Regions from separate parts of the Pseudomonas sp. S3_A03 genome, predicted to be linked through region 3. Evidence: riboswitches for the same ligand, from Rfam matches in the RefSeq annotation. Region 3 holds a riboswitch; each other region holds the start of a gene.
The links. Region 3 has a riboswitch for cobalamin ahead of cobO (cob(I)yrinic acid a,c-diamide adenosyltransferase). Riboswitches for the same ligand answer to the same signal wherever they lie in the genome.
Positions count from the first base shown of each region.

Region 1: it holds a riboswitch for cobalamin, as region 3 does, so the genes downstream of both, AB4O25_RS09370 (ABC transporter substrate-binding protein) here and cobO (cob(I)yrinic acid a,c-diamide adenosyltransferase) in region 3, are expected to answer to the same signal.
Region 2: it holds a riboswitch for cobalamin, as region 3 does, so the genes downstream of both, cobW (cobalamin biosynthesis protein CobW) here and cobO (cob(I)yrinic acid a,c-diamide adenosyltransferase) in region 3, are expected to answer to the same signal.

Region 1 covers NZ_CP162753.1:2,074,890-2,082,801, reverse strand. Annotated here, with positions in the region: gene tspO (tryptophan-rich sensory protein TspO) at 71-511, shown strand; gene AB4O25_RS09385 (alpha/beta hydrolase) at 511-1,434, shown strand; gene AB4O25_RS09380 (ABC transporter ATP-binding protein) at 1,660-2,424, opposite strand; gene AB4O25_RS09375 (FecCD family ABC transporter permease) at 2,421-3,425, opposite strand; gene AB4O25_RS09370 (ABC transporter substrate-binding protein) at 3,422-4,432, opposite strand; cobalamin riboswitch at 4,548-4,741, opposite strand; gene AB4O25_RS09365 (M24 family metallopeptidase) at 4,802-5,665, shown strand; gene AB4O25_RS09360 (hypothetical protein) at 5,983-6,285, shown strand; gene AB4O25_RS09355 (hypothetical protein) at 6,296-6,460, shown strand; gene AB4O25_RS09350 (aldehyde dehydrogenase family protein) at 6,634-7,912, opposite strand, start outside.
Region 2 covers NZ_CP162753.1:1,431,656-1,439,567, forward strand. Annotated here, with positions in the region: gene AB4O25_RS06260 (ATP-binding protein) at 35-1,033, opposite strand; gene cobN (cobaltochelatase subunit CobN) at 1,033-4,800, opposite strand; gene cobW (cobalamin biosynthesis protein CobW) at 4,804-5,865, opposite strand; cobalamin riboswitch at 5,960-6,158, opposite strand; cobalamin riboswitch at 6,201-6,405, shown strand; gene AB4O25_RS06275 (CbtB domain-containing protein) at 6,503-6,691, shown strand; gene AB4O25_RS06280 (CbtA family protein) at 6,703-7,407, shown strand; gene AB4O25_RS06285 (cobalamin biosynthesis protein) at 7,404-7,796, shown strand; gene cobM (precorrin-4 C(11)-methyltransferase) at 7,867-7,912, shown strand, end outside.
Region 3 covers NZ_CP162753.1:2,384,009-2,391,920, reverse strand. Annotated here, with positions in the region: gene purM (phosphoribosylformylglycinamidine cyclo-ligase) at 1-436, opposite strand, end outside; gene AB4O25_RS10775 (DUF2066 domain-containing protein) at 793-1,830, shown strand; gene AB4O25_RS10770 (AI-2E family transporter) at 1,870-2,943, shown strand; gene hda (DnaA regulatory inactivator Hda) at 3,147-3,851, shown strand; gene AB4O25_RS10760 (C40 family peptidase) at 4,061-4,690, shown strand; gene AB4O25_RS10755 (C40 family peptidase) at 4,835-5,374, shown strand; cobalamin riboswitch at 5,472-5,717, shown strand; partial or broken gene cobO (cob(I)yrinic acid a,c-diamide adenosyltransferase) at 5,797-6,409, shown strand; gene AB4O25_RS10745 (cobyrinate a,c-diamide synthase) at 6,406-7,725, shown strand; gene bluB (5,6-dimethylbenzimidazole synthase) at 7,730-7,912, shown strand, end outside.

The DNA of each region.
Region 1 (7,912 bases), 310 kb from region 3:
AATTTATTCGCGGTAGTTCGAGTCACTCAAGCATAGCGTTGCTTTCTACCCTCCAGCTCAAGGACCGACCATGACCTTCTTCATCTTCCTGCTCGCCTGCGCCGCCGCCGCCAGCACCGGCATTATCTTCAAGCCCGGCGCCTGGTACGAATCCCTGGTCAAGCCCAGCTTCACCCCGCCCAATTGGCTGTTCCCGGTCGCGTGGACCATCATCTACCTGCTGCTGGCCTGGGCCGGTTATCGTCTGAGCCTGATACCGGGCAGCGAAATGGTGTTGGCGCTGTGGGCCGCACAAATCGCCTTGAACACCTTGTGGACGCCGGTGTTCTTCGGTGCCCATCGCCTGCTCGCCGGCATGGTGGTTATCGTGCTGCTATGGCTCACCGTGGCGGCGATGGTGGTATTGGCGGTGCGCCTGGACCTGATCACCGGCTTGATCCTGTTCCCGTACCTGGCGTGGCTCTGCGTGGCGGCGGCGCTGAATTTCTCGATCTTGCGCAATAACCGCTGATGGCTCACAAACTCTGGCCTGCGAGCGAGGCTGAACTGGCCCAAATGCGCCGCTTCAATCAAAAGCTCGCGTGGATGCCGCGCTTTAAAATCCGCAACCGCGTCACACCGCGTCTGATCCAGGCGCTGTTGCGTGCAAGCCAAACGTTCAAGCAGGCGCCCGTGGTCGAATGCAAAGTGGTGGCGGGCGTGCCCGTGCGCATCCTGCGCCCGAGCGGCCCGCCCAAGGGGGTGGTACTGGATATTCACGGCGGCGGTTGGGTGATCGGCAATGCGCAGATGGACGACGACCTCAACCTCGGCATGGTCAACGCGTGCGACGTGGCGGTGGTGTCGGTGGATTATCGGCTGGCGGTGGATACGCCGGTTGAAGGGCTGTTGGAGGACTGCCTGGCGGCGGCGCATTGGTTGCTCGCCGAGGAAGAGTTTGCGCATTTGCCGGTGGTCTTCGTCGGCGAATCGGCCGGCGGGCATCTGGCGGCGGCGACGTTGCTGGTGTTCAAACAATGGCCAGAGTTGCTCAAACGGGTAAGCGGTGCGGTGTTGTATTACGGCGTTTACGATTTGACTGGCACACCGAGCGTGCGCCAGGCCGGGCCGAGCACGTTATTGCTGGACGGGCCGGGGATGGTCGAGGCGTTGCGCTTGCTCACGCCGGGATTAAGTGATGAACAGCGCAGGCAACCGCCGTTGTCGCCGTTGTATGGCGACTTTGAAGGTATGCCGCCAGCGTTGATGTTCGTGGGCGAGTTGGACCCGCTCAGGGACGACACGTTGCTCATTGCTGAACGATGGCCGCAGGCCGAGGCCCATCTGCTGCCGGAGTCGGCGCACGGGTTCATTCATTTTCCGGTGGCGATGGCGGATGAGGTGTTGGGGTATGGCCGAAGGTGGATCACGAAACGTATCAATGGCGAACAATAAAGCCGTTCGCCACAACGGCTGATCGGCATGATTTAAAAGGCTAGGCAGGCGGAAAGTCCTTATAGCACTTTGGCAGGTATCCCCAGATTCTCAGCACACATATCCACCCATTTTTCAGGCCGCCATTAGTGAAGTTTGGCCAGACGTGACGGTCGGCGGGCGCATGGTGGGCTGTTTGTTGTGGGTTTCCCAGCGCTGATCTTTGCTGCCCGACGGCATGGTCGCTCAGTTAGAGCGCAACCGCAGTATTTGCGCCCCATCAAACGGGTCCGTCAGGTAGTGCCCCTGCACGCCGAACGTGTCCTGCAGGCGTTGCGGTGTGAGTACATCCATCGGCTTGCCCAGCGCCACCAATCGCCCGCGATCCAGCACGGCCAACCGATCACAGGTCAGTGCCTGGTTGAGATCGTGCAGCGCAATCAATGTCGTCACCGGCAGCGCCTGGACGCCTTTCAAAATCGCCAGTTGATGCTGGATATCCAGATGGTTGGTCGGCTCATCCAGCAACAGAATCTGTGGCCGTTGCGCCAGGGCACGGGCGATGTGCACGCGTTGGCGCTCGCCGCCGGAGAGGCTGCGCCAGGCGCGTTGGCTCAGGTGGGTGGCGTCCACGTCGTGCAGGGCCTGGCGCACGATTGTGTCGTGGTCGTGTGACCATGGGCTCAGCGCCGACAGCCAGGGTGTGCGGCCCAGCGCCACGGCGTCGAACACGCGGATCGCGTCGTCGGTGTCGGCCTGCTGCTCCACCACCGCCAACTGTTGCGCGATGGTGCGGCGCGAGAGGTCGCCCAGGCGTTGGCCGCCCAGTCGCACCTCGCCGCTGGCGGGCGTACGCAAGCCCGCCAGCAGTTTGAGCAGGGTGGATTTGCCGGAACCGTTCGGGCCGACGATGCCCAAGGTTTCACCCAGGTTTACCTCCAGGTGAATCTCGCGCAGCAACTCGGCCTCGCGCACCTTGAAGCCCAGGCCCGTGCAACTGAGCACTGTCATCGGGCATTCCTCCGGCCGATCAGGATCAGCGCAAACACCGGCGCGCCGACCAGCGCCGTGACCACGCCCACCGGGATCACCTGGCCCTTGATCAAGGTGCGCGATAGCACATCGGCCGCGATCAGGAACAAGGCGCCGCCCAACGCACTGGCCGGCAGCAGTCGCGAGTGCCCGGTGCCGAGCAACAAGCGCACGGCGTGGGGGATCACCAGGCCGACAAAGCCAATGGAGCCGACAATCGACACCATCACCGCGGTGACCAGCGCGGCGCAGCCCACCAGCACAAACTGTACGCGGCGCACCGCAATGCCGAGGGACGCCGCCGAGTCGCTGCCGAAGGTAAACGCATCCAGCGCACGCCGGTGCCACAGGCGCACGGCCAAGCCCGCCACGGCGACCGGCACCGCCAGCCACACCGACGGCCAGCGCACGCCGCTGAGGTTGCCGAGCAGCCAGAACAGGATGCCGCGCGCCTGTTCCGAGCTGGCGGACTTGGTGATCAGGAATGCGGTGAGCGCATTGAACAGCTGCGAGCCGGCGATGCCCGCGAGGATGATCTGCCCGGTGCCGCTCATGGAGCCACTGGCCCGCGCCAATAAAATCACCAGGGCGAATGCCGCCATGGCCCCGACAAACGCGCCGGCCGACAGCGAAACCAAGCCGCCGCCCACGCCCATCAACGCCACCAGCACCGCGCCGGTCGAGGCGCCGGCGCTGATGCCCAACAAGTACGGGTCGGCCAACGGGTTACGCAACAACGATTGCAGAATCACCCCGCAGGTGGCCAGCCCGGCGCCGCAGGCGGCGGCGACCAGGGTGCGCGTGAGGCGGTAGTTCCACACCACGCCTTCGTCGATGGGGTCCAGCAGGTAGCCGGCGTTCCACAGTTTATTGGCGAGCACCTGCAACACCACCTGCGGTTCGATGGCGGTTTCGCCGATGGCCACGCCGGCGAGGACGGCGGCCAGCAGCAGCGCGAGGGCGAGTAGGGTACGGATCATTTGGGCAGGTTGTAGCCGTCGATGGCCGCGGCCAGTTGTTCAAGGCCATCAAAGGTGCGCAGGCTTGCCTGCAGCGCCAGGGCATCGAGGATGATGATGCGGTTGTTTTTTACCGCGTCCATGTTGCGCGTGACCGGGTCGCTGCGCAGGAAGGCGAGTTTCTTTTCATGGTCGTCGGCGGGGTAGCGGCGGCGGTCCATGCGGGCGATCACCAGGAAGGTCGGGTTGGCTTTGGCGAGGGTCTCCCAGCCGACGGCGGGCCACTCTTCATCGGACTGCACCACGTTGTGCAAACCGAGGGTTTCCAACATGAATTCGGGAACGCCCTTGTGCCCGGCCACATAAGGGTCGCTGGCCATCTCGGCGCTGGAGAACCAGACCAGTGCGCTGGCGTGTTTCAAGCCCTTGCCTTGCGCGGTGGCGACGGATTTGGCCAGGCGCGCTTTGAGTTCGTCGTTCAGTTGTTGGCCGCGATCCTGCACGTCGAAGATCTGCGCCAGTTGGTGGATGCTTTTGTAGATCGTCTCGATGCGGAACGGCTCCAGCCGCGTGCCGTCGGCGCCGACCAGGTTGTCTTTGCCTTCACAGTCGGAGGGCAGCAGGTAGGTGGGGATTTGCAATTCATGGAACTGCTCGCGCGTGCCCACCACCCCTTGCGCGCCGACCACCCATTCCAGCTCGGCCGCCACCAGTTGCGGGCGCTTGGCGATCACCGCTTCAAAGCTCGGCTCGTTGTTGGCCAGGCGGTCGATGCCGTCGTTCTGCGCCTTGAACGGCGCCAACACGCTGTTGAACCACAGCGAGGTGCCGACCACTTTGTCACCCACGCCCAGGGCGTAGAGCATTTCGGTGGCGGCCTGGCCGATGGTCACGCTGCGCTCGGGGGCGTGCTGGAAGGTCACGGTGCTGCCGCAGTTTTCGACCGCCAGCGGGTAATGAGTGGGCGCCGCTTGGGCCAGGGCACATAAGCCCAGCCCGGCGATCAGGGCGGTAACGCGTGGCAGCATGGGGCAATCTCCGTGTGAACCGTACGTGCAGCAGGGGCGTTACGGCTCGGAAATACGCCCTCGAACGCTGCCGCTCGGGCAGGCGAGGATGTCCTTCCCGGACACCCCGCCGGTGAGTGATGTTGCTGGGCCGGCAGGTCTCCTGACTGATGCGTCGTCGCCTCGCTCCGGCCTTCCCGGACGGTGTCCAGTGGCATGAAGGAGCAGGCTCGGCATCTACAGTTGCGGGGGCAGTTTCGATTGGCGCCGCGTGCGGCGTTTCGAATTCCCTATTAGTCCCGTTTGGGAACCGGCGCGGTATGGTAGTCCATCTTGGGCGCTGGGTGGAGGTACAATTCGGGTCCGTCCATAACCAACCCAAGGAAGGCCATGTTGATACGTCTGGGAATAGTGCCACTGTTGTTTTGCATGAGCGCACACGCCGCTGACCCTGCGCTCGCCCGCTACACCGACGCGATCGGCGACAGGGCCCGCGCCATCGCCCAGTTGGATGACGCAACCATTCTTGCCGAGGAAGCCAAACTGGCGCCCATCGCCAGTGACCTGTTGCGCAAGGTCGCGCCGCTGATCCGCAAGGGCGGCACCGGCACTGCGGTCCAGGAATTTTTACTCGACCAGTACGCACAGCACGGCTGGCTGCCGATGATGTTCGGTTATCGCGGCTACCCGGCAGCGGTGGCGGTGTCGGTGAATAACCAGGTGAGCGCCGCGCCGCCCACCGATGTGCCGTTCCCGGACGCGGCGCTGGTAAAAGTGGAGTTGATCGCGGCATCGGCGCAGGCCCATGTTGCTCAGGTCTGGACGTTTGCCACACCCAATGCCACCCCGGCGCAACGCCAATTGCTGATGACTGCGCGCCGTGCGCTGGCCAACGGAGTCGCCCACGTTCAGGGCGGCGAGCGGCTGGCCAATGTGGGGGCGGCGATACAACAGGAACTGGACGCGGGCCATGCCGTCGCGGTGCGTGAGTTTGCGGGCTATGCCATGGGGCAGGCGCGCATACAAAAGCCGCAAGTGCTCGGTTACAAGGTCGAGGGTGACAGCCCGTTGATGCAACCCGGGCAAGTGCTCAACGTGTATGTGATCGCCAAGGCGGGCACCGTTGGTGTGAGGTATCAGCCACCGGACTTTTGGAGCCTGCTCTCCACGGACGGTGCCGACGGCGTGATGTTGTCGGCGATGGTCGAGGTGACGGCAGATGGGCACCGGCTGCTTAGCCGGATGCTGGATTGATGCGCTGTACCGCCCTGCGAATGCTTGGGCGATGGGGTGATACGCAGTGATGGCTCAATGATATTATTTGCCGCGCCCTTTCGATTCGCCCCCAGGCACTGGATGCCCACACCCGCAGCCAGTTAAACGCACGCCTGACTGACCGCACCGCGGCCTATATCACAACCAGCAATCAGTCGTTCCGGGCGGCCACGGACGCCCACATTAACCGCATGGCCTTGATGGATCGCCAATACGATGTCTGCGCACGCCACCCGGATTGCTGGGATGCACCAGTCAAGCACTAGCCTCGATACGTCATACACAGGGAGTCAGTCATGAATGCTGATCAATGGATTGTTTTGTTCGAGCGGGCCTTTCGTGAAATGGGCGATAAACTCGAACAGGTGTTGCAACTGAACAGTTGCCGCGAGCACTGGATTCAGGCCGAAATCAGCTTGTATGCCTGGTTCAAGAATGACATCAGCCTCTGGACCGATTTGCCGATTGGCGAGCGGCGCAAAGCCGACCTGTATGCCCTGGACGACAGTGGCTCAACGAGCATGGTTGCTGAAATCAAGTGTCTGGGCGACATATCCCAAGCCAAGTGCCTGGAGGGCAATTGGTCAGTGAGGGGCTGATGTTGAGCGGTTGCGCTCATTCGAATGCCCGGTCCGGTTGTTTGTGCTGGTGATTGCCAAAGGTGAGCGCGAGACCAACACCGGACGACGCCTTCGCGGGGATGAGTGGGTAGATGGGCGTGACTGCGTCAACGTAGACCTGGGGTTTGCCTTGATCCGCCTGTGGGCGCTTTGACGCAGCTGCTTTCCTGTCGGGCATGCGACTGGCTTACTGCGCGAGCAACGGCTGGAAGCAAGTAAGGGCATGCTGCAAAAGCAGTGGGGGAAGTGACGGTCGATTGGTCGAAAAGCACCGCAGGTCAAAGGTGGGAGCACGCCCGCTCCCACAGTTGACGGGTGTTGCCTGTTTTATTTGCGATCCCGCCACACCGTCTGTGCATTGCAGAACTCGCGCACACCAAAGTGCGACAGCTCGCGGCCGAACCCGCTCTTTTTCACGCCACCAAACGCCACGCGTGGGTCGGAGACGCTGAAGGCGTTGACGAAGATCCCGCCGGTTTCCAACTGATTGGCAATATCCCGCGCCTTGGCCGCGTCGGTGGTGAAAATGCTGGCGGTGAGGCCGAATTCGCTGTCATTGGCCAGCGCCACCGCGTGGTCAGCGTCGCGGGCGGTGATGATCGAGGCCACCGGCCCGAACAGCTCCTGTTTGAACGAGGTCATCTGGTCGGTGACGTCTGCCAGTACGGTCGGTTCGTAATAGTTACCGGCCCCTGCGACTTTATTGCCGCCCAATAACAATGTGGCGCCTTCTTGCAGAGTGGCCTGGACCTGGCCGTGCAACTCGTCCCGCAGGTCGAAGCGGGCCATCGGGCCGACGTAGGTGTCGGCTGAGGTCGGGTCGCCCATCACCATGGCGCGGCTGGCCTCGACGAATTTGGCGGTGAAGGCTTCGACCACACCGGCCTCAATGATCAGGCGCTTGGCGGCGGCGCAAACTTGGCCGCTGTTTTGGAAGCGGCCAATCAGCGCGGCCTGTACGGCGGCGTCGAGGTCGGCATCGTTGAGCACGATGAACGGGTCGGAGCCGCCCAGTTCCAGCACGCATTTTTTCAGCGCCGCGCCCGCCTGGGAGCCGATGGCGATGCCGGCACGCACACTGCCGGTGAGGGTGACGGCAGCGATGCGCGGGTCGGCGATGGCGCTGGACACACCCTCGGTGGTCACGTTGATCACTTCAAACAGGCCTTCGATAAAACCGGCTTTCTGGAAGGCTTGCTGGATCAGGTAGGCGCTGCCCATCACGTTCGGCGCGTGTTTGAGCACGTAGGTATTGCCGGCGAGCAGCGTCGGCACGGCGCCGCGCAGTACTTGCCATACCGGGAAGTTCCACGGCATCACGGCGAGGATCGGGCCCAGCGGGCGGTATTCGATGTGGGCAGTGCCGTTGTCCACCAGGGTTGGCTCCGGCTCAAGCATGGCCGGGCCTTGGGCGGCGTACCATTCACTCAGTTGCGCGCATTTTTCGATTTCGGCACGGGCCTGGGCAATGGGCTTGCCCATTTCCAGGGTGATCATCTGTGCCATGGTTTCGGCTTGACCGCGCAGCGCGGTCGCCAGGCCCAGCAGCAGTTCGGCGCGTTGGCTCACCGGTGTACGGCGCCAGGTGCGGAAGGCACCCGTGGCG
Region 2 (7,912 bases), 950 kb from region 3:
GCATCCGCCCCCGTGTCAGGCCGGGGGCGGATGCCTAGGGCTTTTTTGGCCAGGTGGGCACATTGCGGCGGGCGCCGGTGGGCAAGGCCGGTGCGGGCATATCGCCCCATTGGCCCTGGCCGGGAGAGGTGTCCGACGGCTTGGGTGATTGCCCTTGTTCTGGCGGGCTGGCCGGTGGCGAGTGCTCCTGGCGGCGATGGCGCAGGGCAAATTCGGCCACGGCTTCGATATCCTCTTCGCCAATTTCATCTGCGCCACGCCATGCCGCGTGAGCCCTGGCGCCGCGCAACCAGACCAGGTCGGCGCGCAACCCGTCGACACCGGCGGCAAAGCAGCGCTCGGTAATCCGCGCCAGGGCCTGGTCGTCCATCGCGATGCCGCCCAAGCGTGCCCGCGCGGCCGTGCACCGTTCACGCAAGGCTGCCTGCGGCGCGGCCCATTGCGCGCAGAACGCCACCGGGTCGCTGTCGAAATCCAGGCGACGGCGGATAATTTGCCCGCGCTCGGCCGGCAAGGTCTGCCCGCCCAGCGCCACATTGAAACCGAAGCGGTCGAGCAGTTGCGGGCGCAACTCACCCTCCTCCGGGTTCATGGTGCCGATCAGCACAAAGCGCGCCGCGTGCCGGTGGGAAATACCGTCACGCTCGATCAGGTTGGTGCCGCTGGCAGCGACATCCAGCAGCAGGTCGACCAGGTGATCAGCCAGCAAGTTGACCTCATCGACATACAACACGCCGCCATCGGCCTTGGCCAATACACCGGGGGAAAACTGTGCGCGGCCTTCGCCGAGTGCCGCGTCGAGATCAAGGGTGCCCACCAGGCGCTCCTCGGTGGCGCCCAAGGGCAATGTCACGAACTGGCCGCTGGCCAACAGGTCGGCCAGCCCACGGGCCAGGGTCGACTTGGCCATGCCGCGCGGCCCTTCGATCAGCACACCGCCGATCTTCGGGTCGATGGCAGTCAGGCACAGCGCCAGCTTCAGGTCATCGGCGCCGACCACGGCGGACAGCGGAAAATGGGGAATGTCAGTCATCAGCTGTCTTCTTCTATATCCAGCAACAGGTTTTCCAAGGCCTCACGGTACGCCCCCGGCTCCTGCCACAGGCCGCGCTGCTGGGCTTCGAGCATGCGCTCGGTCATGTCGCGCAGTGCCGCAGGGTTGTGCTGTTGCACAAACGCCCGGGTATCCGGGTCGAGCAGGTAGGCGTCGGCGAGCAAGGCGTATTGATGATCGTCGATCAGCGCGGTAGTGGCATCGAAGGCGAACAGGTTGTCCACCGTCGCCGCCATCTCGAAGGCGCCTTTATAACCATGGCGCTTCACGCCGTCGATCCACTTGGGGTTCGCCGCGCGGGAACGGATCACCCGGTTCAGCTCTTCCTTCAAGGTGCGGATCTTCGGCAGGTCCGGCTGGCTATGGTCGCCATGGTAGCTGGCGGCCTTGTCGCCGCTCAGGGTCTCCACGGCGGCGAGCATGCCGCCCTGGAATTGGTAGTAATCGTTGGAGTCGAGCAGGTCATGCTCGCGGTTGTCCTGATTTTGCAGCACAGCCTGCACCTGGCTCAGGCGTTGGGCAAATTGCCCACGGGCGGCGGTGCCCTCATCGGAACCACCGTAAGCGTAACCGCCCCAGTTCAGATAGACCTCGGCCAGATCCTCGCGGCTTTGCCACAGGCGGCCGTCAATCGCCCCTTGCACGCCCGCGCCATAGGCACCGGGCTTGGCGCCGAAAATACGCCAGCCGGCCTGTTTCGCGGCCGCGTCTTCGTCCAGGCCCGACAAACGCAAGGCTTCGCGCTCGCTGCGCACCTTGGCGGCCAACGGGTTCATGTCATCTGGTTCATCCAGGGCAGCCACCGCTTGCACCGCCGCATCGAACAGGCGGATCAGGTTGGCGAACGCATCGCGGAAAAACCCGGACACGCGCAGCGTCACATCGACACGCGGGCGGTCGAGCAGGCTGATCGGCAGGATTTCAAAATCGTCCACTCGCTGGCTGCCCGTGGCCCAGACCGGACGCACGCCCATCAGCGCCATGGCCTGAGCGATATCGTCGCCGCCGGTACGCATGGTGGCTGTGCCCCACACCGACAGGCCGAGTTGGCGCAGGTGGTCGCCGTGATCCTGCAAGTGCCGCTCAAGAACCAGGTTGGCCGACTGAAAACCGATACGCCATGCCGTGGTGGTGGGCAGGTTGCGCACGTCGACCGTGAAAAAATTGCGCCCCGTGGGCAGTACATCCAGGCGCCCGCGACTCGGCGCGCCGCTCGGCCCCGCGGGTACGAAACGACCGCCCAGGGCGTCCAGCAGGCCGCGCATTTCGGCGTGGCCGCAGGCATCCAGGCGCGGGGCCACGACGCTGCGCAGGCTTTCGATCACCGCGTTCACATCCTCCCAACCGGGCGCTTGCAACTGCTCCACCGGGCCTTCCAGCGCCTGTTCGATCAAGCGCGCGGCGTACAACTCCAGGCGCTCGCGAGTATCACCGGCGGTACGCCACAGTTGCGTATCGATCTTTTGCAACACGCCCGGGCGGCGTCCGGTCCAGGGCTCGGCCAGGGCGCAGTCCAGCGGGTCAAAGCCCAGCTCGAACGCCTTGGCCAACACCCGCAGCACGCTCGATTGCGGGCCACGGCCATCCCCACGGGGAATACGCAGCAAGGCCAGCAAGGTATCAATGCGCAGACGGCCTTGGGGCGACTCGCCAAAGATATGCAGGCCGTCGCGGATCTGCGACTCCTTCAAGTCACACAGGTAGGTGTCCAGGCGCGGCAGCCAGATGGCGGCATCGGCATCGGCGTCGCCGTCCAGTTCAAGCTCCTGGTCGATACGGGTTTCGCGCACCAGCTTGAGAATGTCTTTTTGCAGCTCACGGGCGCGGCGCGGGTCGAGCAATTGAGCTTCGTAGTACTCGTCCGCCAACAGCTCCAGGTTACGCAGCGGGCCATAGGTTTCGGCGCGGGTCAGCGGCGGCATCAGGTGGTCGATGATCACCGCCTGGGTGCGCCGCTTGGCCTGGGCGCCCTCGCCCGGATCGTTGACGATAAACGGGTAGATATTCGGCAGCGGCCCCAGCAGCGCGTCGGGCCAGCAGTTTTCCGACAAGCCCACGCCCTTGCCCGGCAGCCACTCGAGGTTACCGTGCTTGCCCACGTGAATCACGCCATGGGCGCCGTAGGTGTGGCGCAACCAAAAATAGAACGCCAGGTAACCATGCGGCGGCACCAGGTCCGGGTCGTGGTACACCGCACTGGCATCCACCTGGTAACCCCGCGCCGGTTGAATGCCGACAAAAGTCAGGCCCAGGCGCAGCCCGGCAATCATCAGGCGGCCATCCCGAAACATCGGGTCGTTGTGGGGCGTACCCCAGCGCTCCAGCACGGCCTGGCGATTGGCCTCGGGCAAGCGCAGGAACATCGCCTCGTAGTCATCCAGGCCCAGGCTTTGATGGCAAGGGCGCAGGTCAAGGCTGTCCAGATCATTGGTGACGCCACCGAGCAGCTCATGGATCAATGCCGTGCCGCTGTCCGGCAATGCATCCGGCAGCGAATACCCTTCGGCTTGCAGCGCCCGCAGGATATTCAGCGCCGCCGCCGGGGTGTCCAGGCCCACACCGTTGCCGATGCGCCCGTCGCGGGTCGGGTAATTGGCAAGGATCAGCGCGATGCGCTTGTCTGCATTCGGTACCCGCGCCAACTCGACCCAGCGCCGTGCCAGTTCGGCGACAAAATCCATGCGCTCGGGCGCTGCGCGGTAGCACACCACGTCAGACTGGCTGCGCTCGCTGCGCCAGGCCAGGTCTTTGAAGCTGATGGGGCGGCTGATGATGCGCCCATCCAGCTCCGGCAAAGCGATGTGCATGGCCAAATCGCGCGGGCCCAGGCCCTGTTCGCTGGCCTGCCAGCCGGGCCTGTTGTCTTGGGCGCAAATGGCCTGGATCACCGGGATATTGCGGCGAAACGGGCGCAGGTGCGGAGCTTCGGGGCTTGATTGAGCAAAGCCGGTGGTGTTGAGAATCAGCGCCGCGCCGACCTCGTCCAGCAGGTCCTCGACCACCGTCAGGCAACCGGGCTCTTTCAGGCTGGCCACCGCCATCGGCAACGGGTTCAGGCCCGCCACCTGCAAGCGTTGGCAGAACACGTCGATAAAACCGGTATTCGCCGCCTGCAAATGCGAACGGTAGAACAACACCGCGACCACGGGCCGTTCGGCATGCCAATCGGCCTGCCAGTCATTGAGCCGGGCGTTGGCTTTACGCGGGTGATAGATCGCGGTGCGCGCCAGGGGTTGCGGCTCGGCCCACGGGTAATCACGGCCCAGATAACCGCTGGCCAGGCAGCGATAGAAATCCAGCGCATTGCCCAAGCCGCCCTGACGCAGGAATTGCCACAGGCGCTCGCGTTGCTCGGCGTTGACCGTGCTGAGACCACTGAGCTCGGGGTCGGGACGATCATCGCCCGGCACCAGGATCAGCGTGACGCCGCGCTCGGCCAACGCCACCAGACGTTCGATGCCGTAACGCCAATAAGCGATGCCGCCATGCAACGAAATCAGGATGACCTTGGCGTGGCGCAGCACTTCGTCAACGTAGAGGTCGACCGAGGCGTGGTTCTGCACCTGCATCGGGTTGGCCAGGCGCAGGCTGGGGTAATCCTCGGGCAGTTGCTGCGCCGCTTCGGCCAGCAGCGCCAGGCTCGAATCGCCGCTACACAGGATCACCAGTTCGGCGGGGGTTTGACCAAGGTCGGCAATATTGTCGTCCGCGACGAAACCACCGGGCTGAGTCCTGAGCAGGTGCATGGGTTAAGCGCTGAGCGCGGCGCGCAATTGCGCTTCAAGGGCAGCGGCATCCAGCTCCTGGCCGATCAGCACCAGGCGCGTAATGCGCGCTTCGTCTGCGCCCCAGGCGCGGTCGAAATGCTTGTCAAAACGCGTGCCCACGCCCTGGATCAGCAGGCGCATCGGCTTGTTGGGGATCGCGGCGAACCCTTTGATGCGCAGGATGCCGTGTTGCACCACCAGTTGGGTCAGGGCGTCGAGCAGCAGCGCTTCGTCGGCTTGCGGCAGGTCGATGGAGATCGAATCAAACGCATCGTGGTCGTGATCGTCTTCGCCTTCATGGTGGTGATCGTGATGGCTGTGGCGACCATCGATGTGCTCCTCGGAGCCGGCACCCAGGCCGATCAGCACGTCGAGCGGCAGGCGACCGCTGCTCGCTTCAATGACCTTGACGGCCGGCGGCAGCTCTTCGGCGACTTCCAGGCGTACGCGGGCCAGGTCTTCAGGGCTGATCAGATCGCACTTGTTGAGGATGACCAGGTCGGCGCTGGCCAGTTGGTCGGCGAACAACTCGTGCAGCGGCGACTCGTGGTCCAGGTTCGGGTCGAGTTTGCGCTGGGCGTCGACCTGGTCCGGGAACGCGGCAAAGGTGCCGGCGGCCACGGCTGGGCTGTCGACCACGGTGATCACCGCGTCGACCGTGCAGGCGCTGCGGATTTCCGGCCACTGGAACGCTTGCACCAGCGGTTTTGGCAGGGCCAGGCCCGAGGTTTCGATGAGGATATGGTCGAGGTCGCCACGACGGGCCACCAGTTCGCGCATCACCGGGAAGAACTCTTCCTGCACCGTGCAGCACAGGCAGCCGTTGGCCAATTCGTAGACACGGCCGTTGGCTTCTTCTTCGGTGCAACCGATGGAGCACTGCTTGAGGATTTCACCGTCGATACCCAGCTCGCCGAATTCGTTGACGATCACCGCGATACGACGGCCCTGGGCGTTGTCGAGCATATGGCGCAGCAAGGTGGTTTTGCCCGAGCCGAGGAAGCCGGTAACGATGGTGACGGGAAGTTTGGCCAGTGTTTTCATCGGATGCCCTTTTGGGGCGGGCATACGGGACGATTGGCCCTGCAACAGCGCGCAGCAGCGGATTTCGTCACCGGATCACCCCGCCCGGTTGAATTGGAAAATCGGTTGCGAGGCAGGTCTCCTGGCTTGGGGCTTGCGGGCCGTACGACCGGCGCCGGCTGCGCCTTCCCGCCTGATCGGCAGTGGCATGGCAGTCGGTAAACCCTTCACAGTTGCGGGGGCAGCCGCGGCTTGAACCGCGTTCCCTTCTTAGCTTCGGCCTGAGCCGAAGAACCTCGAAGGGTGCAAGGCTACAGGGGCTCGGTCAATTTGACTACCGCCGCTCTGCATGCTTTCCTACAAGCCTTGTTTCGGGTGCCCTTCACAGGGTGAAACGGGAAACCGGTACGTCATATCCGTATGGCAAGTCCGGTGCTGCCCCCGCAACGGTAAGCGAGCGAAGCGTCAGATCCACTGTGCCTGTACGGCATGGGAAGGCGATGCTTTATAGACCCAGTGTCCCTCGCAAGCCCGGAGACCGGCCCGAAAACTTCAGATAACAAACCCGCGGTGGGCGGGCGCTGTTCAGAACCCTGTGGGCCTGGCTCGCGGGGTTTTCATGCGCTCGTTTCACCCTGACACCTGAAAGGGACGCGCCATGTCGATCATCAGCAGCACCTCGCACACCGCCAGCAGCACCTCCACCCTGAGCCAACGCCTGAGCGCCGCTATCGGCGCGTCGATCCTCGGTGCGTGCCTGGTGTATTTCGCCGGTTTCTCGCACATTGAGGCGGTGCACAACGCTGCCCACGATACCCGCCACAGCGCCGCGTTCCCGTGCCATTGAGACCTGCCGACATGATCAAGCGTATTGCGCAAACCGCAGGGTTCAGCGGCCTGTTGGCCGCCCTGCTGCTGACCCTGCTGCAAAGCTTCTGGGTTGCCCCGCTGATTCTGCAGGCGGAAACCTTTGAAAAAGCCCCGGCCGCCACAGAGGTTGTGCATGAGCACGCCGCCGGCGCTGCCGCGCACACCCATGACGCCGAAGCCTGGGAGCCGGAAGACGGCTGGCAGCGCGTGCTCTCGACCACGGGCGCCAACCTGGTGGTAGCCGTCGGTTTTGCGCTGATGCTGGCTGGCCTTTACACCTTGCGCACGCCGACTCGCACCGCCCAAGGCCTGCTGTGGGGCTTGGCGGGTTACGCGACCTTTGTGCTGGCGCCAACCCTCGGCCTGCCACCGGAGTTGCCGGGCACTGCCGCCGCTGACTTGGCGCTACGCCAGGCATGGTGGATCGGCACCGCCGCCTCTACTGCCGCCGGTATTGCGCTGATCGTTTTCGGCCGCAATGGGCTGCTCAAAGTGCTGGGCGCAGCCATCCTCGCGGTGCCGCACCTACTCGGCGCGCCGCAGCCGCTAGTGCATTCAATGCTCGCGCCGCAAGCCCTGGAGGCGCAGTTCAAGATCGCCTCGCAGCTGACCAATATGGCGTTCTGGCTGGCCCTGGGCCTGATCAGCGCCTGGCTGTTCCGTCGCAACCGCGATGATCGCTACTCGGCATGACCTACGTGGTCGGCCTGGGCTGCCAGCGCGGTTGTGATGCAGCCACCCTGTTGGGCCTGTTTGATGCGGCCCTCGCCGAGGGCGGCGTCGAGCGTCACCGTGTCATGGCACTGGCCAGCATCGACCGTAAACAAAACGAGCCGGGGCTACTCGCCCTGGCCCGATGGCTCGACCTGCCCTTGCGGTGCTTCAGCGCCGGGCAACTGGCCGTTTATGAAGCGCGGCTGAGCCATAAATCCGCAGTTGCCTTCGCCCATACCGGCTGTTACGGCATCGCCGAAAGCGCCGCCCTGGCCCTGGCCGAACAGCTCTGCGGCGGCCCTGCCCGCTTGTTGATCACCCGCCGGAAAACCGCCCAGGCCACCTTTGCGTTGGCCTGCGCCGGCTAAAATCCCGATAATCGCGCTTTCCGATCATGAGCATCCTTCATGCTCGCCCGTTTTTCGACAGGAACTCTCCATGACCGTCTACTTCATCGGCGCCGGCCCCGGCGACCCGGAATTGA
Region 3 (7,912 bases):
GCATTTCGGCGGTTTCGCCACCGACCAGCGAGCAACCCGACAGTTCGCAACCCGCGCCAATGCCGGTCACTACCTGGGTAGCGGTCTCGACGTTGAGCTTGCCGGTGGCGTAATAGTCAAGGAAGAACAACGGCTCGGCGCCGCACACCACCAGGTCGTTGACGCACATGGCCACCAGGTCGATGCCGATGCTGTCGTGCTTGTTCAGGTTCAGTGCCAGGCGCAGCTTGGTGCCCACGCCGTCGGTGCCGGACACCAATACAGGCTGTTTGTAGCCGGCCGGGATTTCGCAGAGGGCGCCAAAACCGCCCAGGCCGCCCATGACTTCGGGGCGCGCAGTGCGCTTGGCGACGCTCTTGATGCGTTCGACCAATGCTTCACCGGCGTCGATGTCTACACCGGCGTCCTTGTAGCTCAGGGAGGGTTGCTTGCTCATGATCCAGGCCTTTAGGGGGGATTTCTGGGTAACGACCGAGCGGGCAGGCGCTTTTGGTAAAAGGCCCAGCCGTTGACGGTCTGCGAAGGCGCGCGATTTTATCAGGCTTGAGGGGCAGCGGCCATCCTCGGGCCGACGGGCAGGGCTATATAGCTGAAAAAAGCGCGTTAAAAAAATGCTAATCGGCTCTGCTTCGGGCCGTATTAAGGTATAGCCTTGAACCCGCTATCGTTATGACGGCGCGAAAACTTACCGAGGCCCTGTGAATGTTTTGTCGGTCGCCATGGTCACAGCCATGGCAAACCGAGTTCATGCGGTCTGTTCCAGCCGCTAAATTTGTCGTTCGGGAATCTTCCATGCGTCTGTGTAAATTCTTCTTTGTGGGCTGCTTGTCGTTGGTCAGCCTGGCGAGTCATGCCGAAACCCTCAATGGCCTGTATCAAGTACTTGAACCGGTTAGCAGCCAATCGCCGCAAGAGCGCGATCAGGCCACCCAGCGTGCGGTGCAGACGATGGTGATCCGCCTGACCGGCGACGCCAAAGCCGCCGAGGGCCCGGGCCTGGCGGCGATTCGCAAGGACCCGCAGCAAATCATCACCCAATATGGCTATGACGCCGGGCCGCCCGAGAGCCTGCAAGTGGACTTCGATCCGGTCAGCACCGACCGCGCCCTGCGTGACGCGGGCCTGTCGATCTGGGGCAGCAATCGGCCGTCGATCCTCGGCTGGTGGCTCAACGATTCCACCGAAGGCAGCAGCCTGGTAGGCGATGGCCAGAGCGTTGCCCAGGCCCTGCGCCGCGCGGCACAACATCGCGGTTTGCCGCTGCGCCTGCCCCTGGGGGATCTGGACGAGCAGGTCGTGGCCACCGCGCCGAACCTGGAAAGCGCCGATGCCACCCCCTTGCGCGCCGCTTCCGAACGTTACGGTGCCGACGCCTTGCTGGCGGTGCATGCGCGCCAGGAAGGCAACCAATGGCAAGCCAAATGGCGCCTGTGGCTGGGTGACAAGAGCGAGCAGGGCACCGCCCAAGGTGCCGATACCGGCGCCGTGGCCGACGCGGTGATGCTGGCGATCAGCCAAAAGCTGGCGCCGCGTTTTGCGGTCAAGCCGGGCGTGAGCACCGAACAATTGCTGCAAGTGCAGGGCATGACCCTGGAACGCTATGCGGCGCTGGGGCATTTGCTTGAGCCGTTTGGTGGCCAGCCGCTGCGGGTGGAGGGCGATCGCATCGTGTATCGCGTCAATGGCAGCGCCGATCAGTTGCGCACCCAGTTGAGCCTGGCCAAGTTGCAGGAAATTCCCGCGGGCGAGCCTGCGCCGCAACCGTTAGCGCCAGGCGCGCAACCGCCCGCCGCACCTGAGCCTCAGGCGCAACTGCGGTTTCGTTGGTAAACAGTTCTTCCTTATATAGATAGAAGCATGGAGTGGTGTATGGCGGATACGCGTCGTTGGGTGTGGCTTGGCGGGATTGTCCTGCTGTGCGTTTTTGTGTTCTTGCTGCATTCGATCCTGACGCCGTTCCTGGTTGCGTTGCTGCTCGCCTATCTGTTCGATCCCGTGGTGGATCGCCTGGAGAAGGCCGGGCTGTCGCGGACCTTGGGGGTTGTCGCGGTGTTCGCGCTGTTTACCCTGATCATCACCGCGTTGGTATTGGTGCTGGTGCCGATGTTGGCCAAGCAATTGTTCCGCCTCTATGAACTGGCGCCACAGATGCTCGACTGGTTGCAACACACGGCGATGCCGTGGGCCCAGGCCAAGCTCGGGCTGTCGGACGGCTTCTGGAAGTTCGACAAGGTCAAGGCGGCGATCAGCGAACATATGGGCCAGACCACCGATATCGTGGGTGTGATCCTCAGCCAGGCCACCGCCTCCAGCCTGGCATTGATCGGCTGGCTGACCAACCTGGTGCTGATCCCGGTGGTAGCGTTCTATTTGCTGCGCGATTGGGATGTGATGATGGCCAAGATCCGCAGCCTGCTGCCGCGCAACCGCGAGGAGCGCATCGTCGCCCTGGCCGGTGAGTGTCATGAAGTGCTCGGGGCGTTCGTGCGCGGGCAGTTGCTGGTGATGCTGGCACTGGGGATCATCTACGCCGCCGGCTTGATGGCGATAGGCTTGGAGCTGGGCCTGTTGATCGGCCTGATCGCGGGCTTGGCCGCCATCGTGCCGTACATGGGGTTTGTGATTGGTATCGGTGCGGCGCTGGTGGCCGGGCTGTTCCAGTTTGGCGGTGACCTTTACCCGATGCTGGGCATTGTTGCGGTATTCATGGTCGGCCAGGCCCTGGAAGGCATGGTGCTCACCCCATTGCTGGTGGGCGATCGAATCGGCCTGCACCCCGTGGCGGTGATCTTTGCGATCCTGGCGGGCGGCGAGCTGTTTGGCTTTACGGGCATCCTCCTGGCGCTGCCGGTGGCGGCGGTGATTATGGTGCTGGTGCGCCATGTACATGATTTGTACAAGGATTCCGAGGTGTACACGGGCGTCGAAGACCCCGAGTTGTAATCGCGGCGTCACAAACCCGGCTTCGGCCGGGTTTGGCGTTTATGGCCCTGTGCCGTCAAACAAACCGCAAAAAACCGGCAAGTTAACGCAAACCTTTGATTTTGCTTGTGGTCTGCTGCATTGTGCGCCCGGCTTCACGGGTATAAACTTTGCAAACTTTACACAGAGGCCACTAACGGTTCGATGGGAGCCGTTCAGTCAGCATGAAACCGATTCAGCTGCCCTTAGGTGTGCGTCTGCGTGATGACGCCACCTTTATCAATTACTACCCAGGCGCCAATGCCGCTGCACTCGGCTATGTCGAGCGGCTCTGCGAAGCCGACGCCGGGTGGACTGAAAGCCTGATCTATCTGTGGGGCAAGCATGGCGTGGGGCGTACCCACCTGTTGCAGGCCGCCTGCCTGCGCTTCGAGCAAATGGGTGAGCCGGCGGTATACCTGCCGTTGGCTGAGCTGATGGATCGCGGCATCGGCATCTTCGACAACCTTGAACAGTACGAACTGGTGTGCCTGGATGACCTGCAGGTGATCGCCGGCAAGGCGGATTGGGAAGAGGCGCTGTTCCATTTATTCAATCGCTTGCGTGACAGCGGCCGGCGCTTGCTGATTGCCGCCGCCACGTCGCCTCGGGAATTGCCGGTCAAGTTGGCCGACCTCAAGTCACGCCTGACCCTGGCGCTGATCTTCCAGATGCGCCCCCTGTCCGACGAAGACAAGCTGCGCGCCCTGCAATTGCGTGCATCCCGTCGTGGCCTGCACCTCACCGACGAAGTGGGGCACTTTATCCTCACCCGCGGTACCCGCAGCATGAGCGCCTTGTTCGATTTGCTTGAGCAGCTCGATCAGGCCTCTTTGCAGGCGCAACGAAAATTGACGATCCCTTTTCTCAAAGAGACGTTGGGTTGGTAACACGTTGATTTGTCACGATTCGGCACTTTTCAGGCGCCAGAAAACCTGCGTCTGAGCCCGGCGGGCTACGCATTTACGTCATTAATTGGAATCAGGGCTTAGATGTCACGGTCCAATCGCGAAGTCACATAGCGCACGATTGAATTTGCAAATCGATGTGATAGAGGGCATAGTCTCGGCTTCTTTACACATCAGCCACGGTCGTGCCCATGCTAAATCGCTTCGCACCCCTCGTGCCTCTCGCACTCGTTACCCTGTTGTTTGGTTGCGCCTCCCACCCTCAACACGTGGCAGAGCAGCAGAAGCCTCAACAACAGTCCCAGGCAAAATTCGTCGCTGCGCAGTCTGCTTCCGTTTATGAAGAAGAGCTGGCAACCGAGAAAGAACTGGCCGATTTCTCCGGCAACAAGCCTTACCAGCTTCCAGTTCTGGCCGACAGTATCCTAGAACGCGGCATGTCCCTGATCGGTACCCGTTACCGTTTCGGCGGTACCTCCGAAGCCGGTTTCGATTGCAGCGGTTTTATCGGCTATCTGTTTCGCGAAGAAGCCGGCATGAACCTGCCACGCTCCACGCGCGAAATGATCAACGTGAAAGCACCGTTGGTCGCACGCAACAACCTCAAGCCCGGTGATCTGCTTTTCTTCAGTACGGCAGGCCGTGGTCGTGTCAGTCACGCCGGTATCTACTTGGGTGACAACCAGTTTATCCACTCCAGCAGCCGTCGCAGTGGCGGTGTGCGAGTCGACAGCCTGGGTGACAGCTACTGGAGCAAAACCTTCATCGAAGCCAAGCGCGCACTCGCCATGGCCCCGACTACGGTTACCGCCAGTAAGTAAACTTAAAGTGATACTTGAAGTTTGACGCGTAAGCGCTAGAATCCCTGGATATTGTTGTAACCCGTTCGCGCGAGCTTTGCTTGCGCGTTCTGGTTTTCAGCGTTCGGCAGCGAAAGCCGCATCCAGACCAGGATTGTTCTGCACATGTCGACCTCGGCCCGCCTGATTCTAATTGTTTGCGCCGCGCTTCTCAGCGCCTGCGCCAGCCGCACACCGCCGCCTGCGCCCATCGCGGTCAAGCCCAAGCCGGTGTTCAATTATTCCACCCAGAACTTTTCGCCTGCTGCCGAAGACGTGCTCTTTCGTGCGCTGGGCCTGGTCGGCACGCCTTATCGCTGGGGCGGTAACACGCCGGACTCCGGTTTTGATTGCAGCGGCCTGATCGGCTTCGTCTACCGCGACGCCGCCGGCATTTCCCTGCCACGCACCACGCGCGAGCTGATCGTGATGCGCGCCCAGGATGTGAGCGAGCAGAACCTGCAAACCGGCGACCTATTGTTCTTCGCCACCGGTGGTGGCTCGCAGGTCAGCCATGCTGGGATCTACGTGGGTGAAGGTCGCTTTGTCCATGCGCCGCAAACCGGTGGCACGGTGAAACTGGACACCCTGTCCAAAGCGTATTGGCAGAATGCTTACCTGAGTGCCAAGCGCGTATTGCCGGGCAATCTGGCGCGTAATCCTTAGAATCAATGCCACGTTGCACGCTTAAAGCTGCAAGACGGCGCAATGCCTGCTTGTAGCTTTAGGCTTGACGCTTGCAGCTAGCCCTCCAACCCACTAACCTTCGCCGCTTGTTCCAGGTGCTCTGTGACCCGTGGGTCGACAGAGTGAAACAGGGAAGCCGGTGAGTGAGCGCGCTTATACACAGCGCCGCCGCAATTCCGGCGCTGCCCCCGCAACGGTAAATGAGTCAAGACCCTGCATTGAGCCACTGTATCGCTCGCGATATGGGAAGGCGCAGCGTCGGCCTGTTCGCTTCAGAACGCCACTCATGAGCCCGGAGACCGGCCAGGATCATCCAACAGCATCACGGTGGGCGATGCTTGGCTGTCTGTTTTTTCTTTTCCCTGCCCGCCGTTTTTGTTCAGCCCCAACGGAGAGCTGCCATGACCGATACCCCCGACCGCGATGAACGCCACCTGGCACGCATGCTGCGCAAAAAAGCCGTGATTGACGAGCGCATCGCCAATTCACCCAATGAATGCGGCTTGCTATTGGTGCTCACCGGTAATGGCAAAGGCAAGAGCAGCTCGGCATTCGGCATGCTCGCCCGCGCCATGGGCCATGGCATGCAGTGCGGCGTGGTGCAGTTCATCAAGGGGCGTAACAGTACCGGCGAAGAATTGTTTTTCCGCCGTTTCCCCCGAGCAAGTGCGCTTTCACGTGATGGGCGAAGGCTTCACTTGGGAAACCCAGGACCGGCAGCGCGATATTGCCGCCGCCGAAGCCGCCTGGGCCGTGTCGCGCCAATTACTGCAAGACCCGTCCATTGGCCTGGTGGTGCTGGATGAGCTCAATATTGCCCTCAAGCATGGCTACCTCGACCTCGATCATGTTCTGAGCGACCTGCAAGCCCGCCCACCGATGCAACACGTGGTCGTCACCGGCCGTGGCGCCAAGCCCGAGTTGATCGAAATGGGCGACACCGTCACTGAAATGGGCATGCTCAAGCATGCGTTCCAGGCCGGTATCAAGGCACAGAAGGGCGTCGAACTGTGAACCCGCCCCGTCATTGCCCGGCTGTATTGATCGCCGCTCCGGCGTCCGGCCAGGGCAAAACCACCGTCACCGCCGCGCTCGCCCGTTTGCATCGTAACCTGGGGCGCAACGTGCGCGTGTTCAAATGCGGCCCGGACTTTCTGGACCCGATGATCCATGAGCGCGCCAGCGGTGCGCCGGTTTATCAATTGGACATGTGGATGGTGGGCGAGCAGGAAAGTCGCCGCTTGTTATGGGAAGCGGCGGGGGAGGCGGACCTGATCCTGATCGAGGGCGTGATGGGCCTGTTCGACGGCACGCCGTCCAGCGCCGACCTGGCGCGGCACTTCGGCGTGCCGGTGTTGGGCGTGATCGACGGCACCGCCATGGCCCAGACCTTTGGCGCGCTGGCATTGGGCCTGGCGCGCTATCAGCCGGACCTGCCGTTTGCCGGGGTACTGGCCAACCGCGTCGGCACGCTGCGCCATGCGCAGTTGCTCGAAGGCAGCCTCACCGAAGGCCTGCGCTGGTACGGCGCGTTGTCACGTGAGACCGGTATCGAGCTGCCCAGCCGTCACCTGGGGCTGGTGCAGGCCAGCGAATTGAATGATCTCGATGTGCGCCTGGACGCCGCCGCCCAAGCCCTGGGCGGTAGTTGCAAAGTCGCGCTGCCGCCGCCGGTGGCCTTCGCCGCACCGCAGGTGATCGAGGCGGAGCCATTGCTCAAGGGCGTGCGCATCGCCGTCGCCCGTGACGAAGCCTTCGCGTTCACCTACGGCGCCAGCCTCGACCTGCTGCGAGCGATGGGGGCTCAGTTGAGCTTCTTTTCGCCGATCCATGATCACGCACTGCCCGACGCCGACAGCCTCTATCTGCCCGGTGGTTACCCGGAACTGCACCACCAGGCGCTGTCGGAAAATACCCCGATGCTCGCTGCCATCCGCGCCCACCACGCCGCCGGCAAGCCGTTGCTCGCCGAATGCGGCGGCATGCTCTACCTGCTGGACTCGCTCACCGACGTCGACGGCAACCGTGCCGAACTGCTCGGCCTTTTACCGGGCGATGCGGTGATGCAAAAGAAACTCGCGGCCCTGGCCCTGCAAAGCGTCGAATTGCCGGAAGGCGTGTTGCGCGGGCACACGTATCACCATTCCCTGACCAGCACCGAGTGCGAGCCGATTGCCCGTGGCCTGAGCCCTAACGGTGGGCGCGGTGCCGAGGCGGTTTACCGACAGGGGCGGATGACAGCCTCTTATGTGCACTTTTATTTCCCATCGAACCCATCAGCGGTCGCCGCCTTGTTTGCACCCAATGTGGGAGGGGCTTGCCCTCGATAGGGCCATGACCGACAACGCATTTGCCCCGGCCGACCGCGACGCCGTCTACCGCGCCATCGCCGAGCGCCGCGACATGCGCCACTTCAGCGGCGGTACGGTGGCTCCCGAATTGCTTCATCGCCTGCTCCAGGCCGCGCATCAGGCACCCAGTGTGGGTTTGATGCAGCCGTGGCGTTTTATCCGCATC